One region of the Brevundimonas sp. S1H14 genome, then DNA from elsewhere that is predicted to be linked to it. Evidence: predicted binding sites of a transcription regulator. Region 1 holds the regulator's gene; the other holds the start of a gene.
The links. The regulator LexA, encoded in region 1, represses DNA repair genes until DNA is damaged. The targets are predictions, from matches to a motif close to ATGTTCNCNANNTGTTCT.

Region 1 (4,194 bases):
TCTCGTACCGCTCGGACGGTCAGGGCTATCTCAAGCCCGGTTTCCGCCATGTCTTCGTCGTCGGCGCCCAGGGCGGCGGCGCGCGCCAACTGACTCACGGCGACTTCAACCACGGCGGCGGCCTGTCCTGGTCGGCTGATTCCCGCATCCTCTATCTCAGCGCCAACCGTCGACCCGACTGGCAGCGCGAAGCCGCCGACAGCGAAGTCTTCGCCCTGGACGTGCAGACCGGCGGCCTGACAGCCCTGACCAGCCGCGCCGGGCCGGACAACTCGCCCGTCGCCTCACCCGACGGACGCCGCATCGCCTATCTCGGCTATGACGACCAGCGGATGGGCTATCATAACACCCGCCTCTATGTGATGGACGCCGACGGCTCGAACAGCCGCGTGCTGACGCCGAACCTGGACCGCTCGGTCAAATCGCCCGTGTGGAGCCGCGACGGCCGCTCGGTCTATGTCGCCTATGACGATCAGGGGCGCACCAAGGTCGCCCGCGTCTCGCTGGACGGCGCCGTCACCACCCTGATCGAAGACCTGACGGGCGACGATTTCGGTCGTCCCTACACCGGCGGCGATTTCACCGTGGCCGACGACGGCGCCATCGCCTTTACGCGCGGCACGCCGATGCGTCCGGCCGATGTCCACCTCCTGAAGGGCGGCCGCAGCACTCAGCTGACCCGCCTGAACGCGGACTTCCTCAGCGCCCGCCGCCTGGGCGAGGTGCGCCGCATTCAGGTCGCCTCGTCTCACGACCAGCGCGCGGTCGAAAGCTGGCTGACCCTGCCGGCCGACTACGTCGAGGGCCAGAGCTATCCGCTGGTGCTGGAAATCCACGGCGGCCCGTTCGCCGCCTATGGCCCGCACTTCGCCACCGACAACCAGCTGTTCGCAGCTGCGGGCTACGCCGTTCTTTCGGTCAACCCGCGCGGCTCGACCTCCTATGGGGACGAGTTCGCCAACCTGATCCACCACAACTATCCGTCGAACGACTATGACGACCTGATCAGCAGCGTCGACGCCGTCATCGCTCAAGGCGTCGCCGATCCCCACCGCCTGTTCGTCACCGGCGGCTCGGGCGGCGGCGTGCTGACCAGTTGGATCGTCGGCAAGACCGACCGCTTCAAGGCCGCCGTGGTCCAGAAGCCCGTCATCGACTGGGCCAGCTTCGTGCTGACGGCCGACAACCCGGCCTTCTTCGCCCGCTACTGGTTCGGTGAATATCCGTGGGAGAACCCGGAGGCCTACTGGCGCCGGTCGCCGCTGTCGCTGGTCGGCAACGTCAAGACCCCGACCATGGTCGTCGTCGGCGACGAGGACTACCGCACCCCGGTCAGCGAGTCGGAGCAGTACTACACCGCCCTGCAACTGCGCGGCGTGCCCACGGCCCTGGTGAAGATCCCCGGCGTCGGCCACAGCCTGGCCGTCCGTCCGTCCCAGAACGCCGCGCGCATGAACGCCATGATCGAATGGTTCGAGCGCTATAAGGACGGCGCCCCGACCGCTCGCTAACGTCAGCACAGCACGGACCGAAACCCGCGCCCGCCGTCGAACGGCAGGCGCGGGTTTTTGCTTTGAGAGCCTTAAGCGTGGCGTTAGTTGACTTTTAACCAGAACACTTACAGAACATCACCAACGGTTCACGCCTTGTTCTGGATTCGCCGCCATGCTCACGAAGAAACAGCACGAACTCCTGATGTTCATTCATGAGCGCATTCGGGAAACGGGCGTGTCGCCCTCCTTCGACGAGATGAAGGAGGCGCTGGACCTGGCGTCCAAGTCGGGCATCCACCGCCTGATCACGGCGCTTGAGGAACGCGGCTTCATCCGCCGTCTGGCCCACCGCGCTCGCGCGCTGGAAGTCGTGAAGCTGCCGGAACAGGCGACGACCGCCGCCCCCTCAAAAGGCCGCGCCCCGTTTAAGCCCGACGTCATCCAGGGCGGCGGCCTGGGCCCGCGACCGGCCGTCGCCGAGGCCGCCAACGATGTCCGCGACCTGCCCCTGTTGGGCAAGATCGCCGCTGGCACCCCCATCGCCGCCATCCAGCACGAACGCGAGCGCCTGCCGGTCCCTGAGGCCATGCTGGGCGCGGGCGAGCATTATCTGCTCGAGATCGAAGGCGATTCCATGATCGAGGCCGGCATCCTCGACGGCGACACCGTCATTATCAAACGCGTCGAAAACGCCTCCTCCGGCGAGATCGTGGTCGCCTTGGTCGAGGGTGAGGAAGCCACGCTGAAACGCCTGCGCAAGAAGGGCCAATCCATCGCGCTGGAACCCGCCAACAGCGCCTATGAGACCCGCATCTTCGGCCCCGATCAGGTCGAGGTTCAGGGCAAGCTGGTCGGCCTGCTGCGCCGATATCACTGAGGACGGGGCAGAGGCCCCACGCGCGCCTTCTTTCCGCTCATCCCGGCCCGCTCATCCCGGCGGACGCCGGGACCCAGTGCTTTGGCCGCAAGCGGGGCCGTTTGATTGTCCGCCGGCCTCCCCTGGCCAGCGACAGCACATATGGCTCTTACTGGATCTCGGCGTCCGCCGGGATGAGCGGGTTAAGAGGGAGGCCCGTTCCACGGTCGCCGTCCCCGCACCTCAGCCGCCCACAAGGCGCGCCATCCGCCTGCCTCTTCCCGCCACAGCTCCACCGAACCGCCGCGCGCGTAGTCGGCGCCGTCCAACACCAACCGCCCTTCGCATGACGAAGGCAGGGTTGCGATCACGGCGCGCACGCTGACAACCTGCGCGCTACGGCACATCTGATCCAACTGCTCGGCCGTCGGCGCCGCCTTGCCCCACCACAGCGCCAGCGGCCCCGTTTCGCCGTCCCGCGCACAGAATGAACGCTTGCAGGTCCAGCCCTCGGGCGACCGCGCGACCGGCTCCAGCCCTCGTCTCCGGGACCACAGATCGATGGCGAACCTGCGAACCGCAGGCCGCACCACAACCGCCTCGCTTTCCAGCCGATAGGCCGCATTCGCTCCACCATCGCCGATCCAGATATCCGGCGGCGCCGCGCGCGGCCAGATCAGCACAGCGGCCGCAAAAGGCAGCCCCAGCAACCGCCACCATCCGCGCCACAGGCACATGAACAATATGCCCAGAAAGGCGACCGGCAGGGCCGCCGCAGGGGCGCTGGGAATCGCCTTCACTGCGCCGGGCAGATTGGCCGCCCAGTGTCCGATCGCCAGCATGGCGTCCACCGACTGACCCGCCACCCACAGGAAGGGCGCGCCCAGCCCCAGCGGCTCCAGCGCCGCGCCTAGCGCCAAGGCAGGCATCATGACGAAATCCGCCAGCGGCGCTGTCGCCATATTGGCGAGCAGCCCATAGACGGCCGTGCGATTGAAATGCTGCATGGCGAACGGCCCGGTCGCCATCCCCGCCACCAGGCTGGCGGCGCAGGCAGCCATCAGCCAGCTTGCAAACCTTTGAACGGCGGCGATCGGCCAGGGAACGGACAGTTCGCGGATGCGACGCGGCCAGACCTCGACCAGGGCGACCAGAGCCGCCGTCGCCGCGAACGACATCTGGAACCCCGGCGTCACGACGGCCTCGGGCCGTAGCAACAGGACGACAAAGGCCGCTGCCGACAGCGCCCGCATGGTCACGGCCTGCCGATCCGTCAGTATCGCCAGAAAGGCGATCGACGCCGTAATCGCGGCGCGTTCGGCCGGCGGCGGCGCGCCCGAGATGACCAGATAGGTCCCGACCGCGATCAACCCCGCAATCGCCGCCGCCTTCTTGCCCGACACACGCAACGCCAGCCACGGCCACGCCGCAACCAGAAGGCGGGCCGCAAAGAAGACAAAGCCGCCCACGACCGCCATATGCAGACCCGAGATCGACAGGATATGCGCCAGCCCGGAATCCCGCATGGCGTCCAGATCCGGATCCTGAATCCATGTCTCGTGACCGGTCGTCATGGCCGCCGCCACCCCGCCGGTCCGCTCGCCCAGACGCGCCACGATCCTTTCAGCCAGGGCATAGCGAGCCGCATTGACCTTCATCGTCGCCCTGACCCGCCACGGCGGCGGGGCGAGAGCCGCCGGACGCGTCGGGCCCAGGGCGAACAGGGTCCCGCCCATCCCCTTGAAATAGGCGTTGCGGCCGAAATCGTAGGCTCCGGGACTGGCGGGCGGCGGCGGCGGGTTCAGGATGCCGAACACCCGGATCGGCGCGCCGGGCGGCGGGGCG
Region 2 (4,194 bases), 1.2 Mb from region 1:
GCTGCGCCGGCCCTGGCTGTCGACGACCAGGTGGACCCGCGGGCGGGTGAGGGTTAGCGAAGCCACTTCGATCTGCCCCAGAAACAGCCGTCGCAATCGTATCGAGACGTCGAGCCGTTCGATCTCGGCGGTATTGCGCCCGGACGCCCATGTGGGCCCGCCGACGCTGAGACCGCGCACCGTCGCCGAGGGCGTCCAACTGAACAGCCTGACATCCAGGTCCCCTTTCAGAGCCACCTCCCGGCCGGTCGAGGCGGAGGCGACGCGACCGATAGGGCCGCGCACCCAGTTCCAGTCGAACAGAATGAGGAACAGGAGAAAGGCGGCGACGAGGGCGAAGGTGATCGCCGCCGCGATGGCCTCCGGCCGGCCGGGACGACGAACGGCGAGCCATACGGGGTCCCGAGCGACCACATAGGCGCAAACGGCGTCGCGGCTGTCGTCTGCGCGCCGCAGGGCCGCTTCCGCTCTCTGGCGCAAGCTGTCGATCGCCGATTTCGCTCCAGGCCTGTCGATCAAGATCGCCTCCGGTGAGGTTGATCAACGCCTCAACCGGCAAAGGGCGCCACGCCCGGGTCGGCCTGCGCGGGTTCAGGCGTTCACCGGCTTTCGCGAGGCTCTCGCGTTCGAGCGCCTCAGACGTTCAGAACTCTACGCAGGGATCGCTCGATGTCGCCGCCGCAATAGGCGTCGCCGTATTCGCGGCGCGACCGTTCCGCCAAGCGGGCCAGGGCTGGCGTCCTTGAAAGGCGCCGTGCAAGGCCCGCGGTCATGGGGGCGGTTTCTTCAAGCATTAGTTCGATCGGGCGGAAGCGCTCGGTCAGGGCGGACCAGAGGGTCGCGGTGACGATGTCGGCCAAGCCCGGTCTTTCTCCACCCAGCAAGAAACCGGAATGCGCCGTCAGGCCATGGCGTCGGCCCAGGTCCTCCCACAACGCCATCCATTTTTCCAGGCGGGGCGCGAAGCCCGACCAGCGCGCCTCGGTCCACATCTGTCGGCCGCCGTCCAGAGTGATCTCATCGATGACGTCGTTGGCGTCATTGACCACCTTCATCGTCAAGGCGCGCAGCACTGGCGTGGAAGGCAGCAGTTCAAGCGTCTCTCCCAGATACAGAAGGATCGCGGGCATCTGGGAGATCGCCGCTCCGGAAACGTGATCGACCAGCACGGGCGGCCCCATGAAAGGCACGGGCATCTCCCCTGGCGGCTCCTGCATGAGCGCGCTGATCGCCGCTTCGTTCGTCTCCGACCAGGTCCTGCCGGCATGGGCGAGAATGGCGCGAACGAATTGGCCCCGGAAGGGAACCGGCCAATAAAAGAGGGTGAAGTCCGTCATGGAGCTCTCCAGCGCTTGGCTGATCGCGAACGCCAGCGGGGTTGGGGCAAGCGAATTTGCAGAACAGGTCCGAAGCTTTCGCGTTCCGCTTCCGATACGACGTATTCAGGCGGGGGCGTCGTGCGAGCAGAAGAATGTTCTCATTTTGTTCGAGTCTTGCTAGGCGTTGCCCATGGACGTCGCTGCCCCTCGCAAGATCATCCACGTAGACATGGACGCCTTCTTCGCTTCGGTGGAGCAGAGAGATGATCCTGCCCTGCGCGGTCGTCCCGTCGCGGTAGGCCACGCCGTCTCACGCGGGGTGGTCGCCGCCGCCAGCTATGAGGCGCGCCGCTTCGGAGTGCGTTCGGCCATGCCGTCGAGCGCGGCCCTGCGCAATTGCCCTGAACTGATCTTCATGCCGCCGCGCTTTGAGGTCTATCGAGCCGTTTCGGCGCAGATCCACGCCATCTTCGCCGACTATACGCACCTGATAGAGCCTCTATCCCTTGATGAGGCCTATCTTGATGTGACCGCCAATGTTCGGGGGCTGCCGACGGCTTCTGCGACGGCCGAAGAGATCCGGGCGCGCATCCTGGAGGAGACCGGCCTGACGGCTTCGGCCGGCGTGTCCTACAACAAGTTCCTGGCCAAGCTGGCCTCGGACCAGCGCAAGCCCGACGGCCAGTTCGTCATCGCGCCGGGGCGGGGAGAAGCCTTCGTGGAGGCCCTGCCGGTCAAGCGTTTCCACGGCGTCGGGCCGGTGACGGCTGAGAAGATGAACCGCCTGGGCATCGAGACGGGCGCGGACCTCAAGCGCCAGTCCCTGGCCTTCCTGCAGCATCACTTCGGCAAGTCCGGCGCCTGGTACCATGGCGTGGTCCGGGGAGAGGATCATCGCCCGGTCATTCCGGATCGCGAGCGCAAGTCGAGCGGCTCGGAGACCACCTTCGCCAGCGACCTGGTCGATCCGGCGGCGATCGAAGCCGGGCTGGACGAGATGACGGACGATGTCTGGGCTTGGTGCGAAAATGTCCGATCGCTGGGCCGGACCGTGACGGTGAAGGTCAAATGGGCGAACTTCCAACAGTCGACCCGCAGTCGGTCCTTCAAAGAGCCGGTCGCCTCGAAGGCGCGGTTGCGTGAGATCGCCCGCCTGTTGGTGCGATCCCTTTATCCGCCGACCAGGGGCGTGCGGCTTGTCGGCGTGACCCTGTCCAATCTGGAGAAGGCTTCGCCCGGAACCCCGTCAAGGGCGCAGCCCGACGAACTGGCGCTGTGACGGCCATGCTCCAGGCCGATCTGTTCGGCTACGTCCCGCGGCCGACCGCGCCACCGGGCTTCGACTATTGGCCGGACGTCCTCACGGCGGCCGAGCAGGCGACGGTGGTCGCTTACCTGCAGAAGCTGAGCTTCAGGCCCTATGAGCACATGGGCTATCAGGGCTTCAGACGGATCGCCGCTTTCGGACGCCGCTACGATCTTGAGCGACGTCGACTGGAGACGACCGAACCCTGGCCGGATTTCCTTAGAGCGCTGCTGGATCGCCTGACCGGCCCGCTTAATCTTGATGAGGGGGCGTTCGTGCAGGCCCTCGTCAATGAATATGCGCCCGGCGCCGGGATCGGCTGGCACCGCGACCGTTCCGTTTATGGGGAGATCCTGGGCGTCTCCTTCCTTGCGCCCTGCGTCATGCGCCTTCGTCGCAAGGCGGCGTCGACGTGGCGTCGCGCCGGAGCGGCGCTGGAGCCGGGCTCTGTCTATCGCTTTTCCGACGAGGCGCGGAGCGAATGGGAGCATTCGATCTCGCCGATGACGGCGCTGCGCTACTCCGTCACCTTCAGGACCATGGCCTGACACGCCGGCGCCGAAGTCGCCCGGCCCTCCAGCGCAGCTGCGCCGTCGCCGCCGGTTGACCGTTTGGGGCTGCGATCGGCCGGATTGTTGTTCGCCAGAGAGACTTGGTCAGCTCCGCGCCTGCGGGCCTTGCGGGCGGCTTCGACGTCATCGCCGTTCAGGTCGGGCGTTTCGTCAGAGTCGCGGATCGGGTCGTCCGGCGGGATATTGGTCATAGCGATCTCGTTTTCATTGCTCATAATCAGGGGGGGCGGACGCCGATCGCGTTCCTACGGCCGCTTCACAAAAGAGTTGAAGACATGGCGAGCGGCGCGAGGCGTCTCTATGCCCGTTTCAAACCGGGCGGCCGGTGATAGTCTGCGCCGCATGGATGAAGACGACGACATTGATCCTTCCGACGACCCGATCTATCGGGCGGGCGTTCTGATGGGCCGCAACCAGACCCTGACCGACGTCATGGAGCGTCTGTTCTCGCCGGACGCGGTGTCGGCCGAAAAAACCGTCCGCGCCCTTCACGCCTGGGTTCAGCAGACCATGGACGAAGTGAGGGCCGAGATGCAGCTCGTGTTTGCGGATTTCGAGGCCGAGGACGAAGAAGACGACGCTGAGGATTAGAACTTGGCGAGCGCCTTCTCCAGGCGATCCTCAAGCTTCTCCCGCTGCGCTTCATAGGCCGTCCGTTCCTCGTCGCGGCGCGCTCTGAGGGCTTGGAGTTCCTCATCCAGTCGCCGCGCGGCTTGCCCGTGCATGGTGTCGAGGTCATTCAGGGCGAGCTGGGCGTCTTCCACCCGTTTCCGATCGGCGGCGCTGGGCTGTTTGGCCTTTTCCGCCGCGCCCGTATTCGGGGAGCCCGCCGGCAGCTTCACGTCAAGCCTTCGCTCCACCACCCTGCCGGGCGAAGCCTTGGCGGCCGCGGCGCCAGGGCTGTCGTGGACTTCCTTGGCGAGCCCGGTGGCGAAGAGGTCCTGACCGCTGCCCCAGGCGACCAAGGCCTTTGGTCGAGAGCTGGCCGCCACTGTGA

Region 2: the regulator LexA is predicted to act here: its motif matches at 1,472-1,489, upstream of dinB (DNA polymerase IV).

What each region holds. Positions count from the first base shown of each region.
Region 1 is NZ_CP136679.1:2,071,847-2,076,040, forward strand. It holds gene RSD66_RS10090 (prolyl oligopeptidase family serine peptidase) at 1-1,511, shown strand, start outside; gene lexA (transcriptional repressor LexA) at 1,666-2,370, shown strand; gene RSD66_RS10100 (ComEC/Rec2 family competence protein) at 2,553-4,166, opposite strand; gene RSD66_RS10105 (DUF4131 domain-containing protein) at 4,151-4,194, opposite strand, start outside.
Region 2 is NZ_CP136679.1:896,914-901,107, forward strand. It holds gene RSD66_RS04340 (AsmA family protein) at 1-519, opposite strand, end outside; gene RSD66_RS04345 (glutathione S-transferase) at 636-1,196, opposite strand; gene dinB (DNA polymerase IV) at 1,510-2,598, shown strand; gene RSD66_RS04355 (alpha-ketoglutarate-dependent dioxygenase AlkB) at 2,604-3,173, shown strand; gene RSD66_RS04360 (hypothetical protein) at 3,143-3,388, opposite strand; gene RSD66_RS04365 (hypothetical protein) at 3,498-3,788, shown strand; gene RSD66_RS04370 (hypothetical protein) at 3,785-4,194, opposite strand, start outside.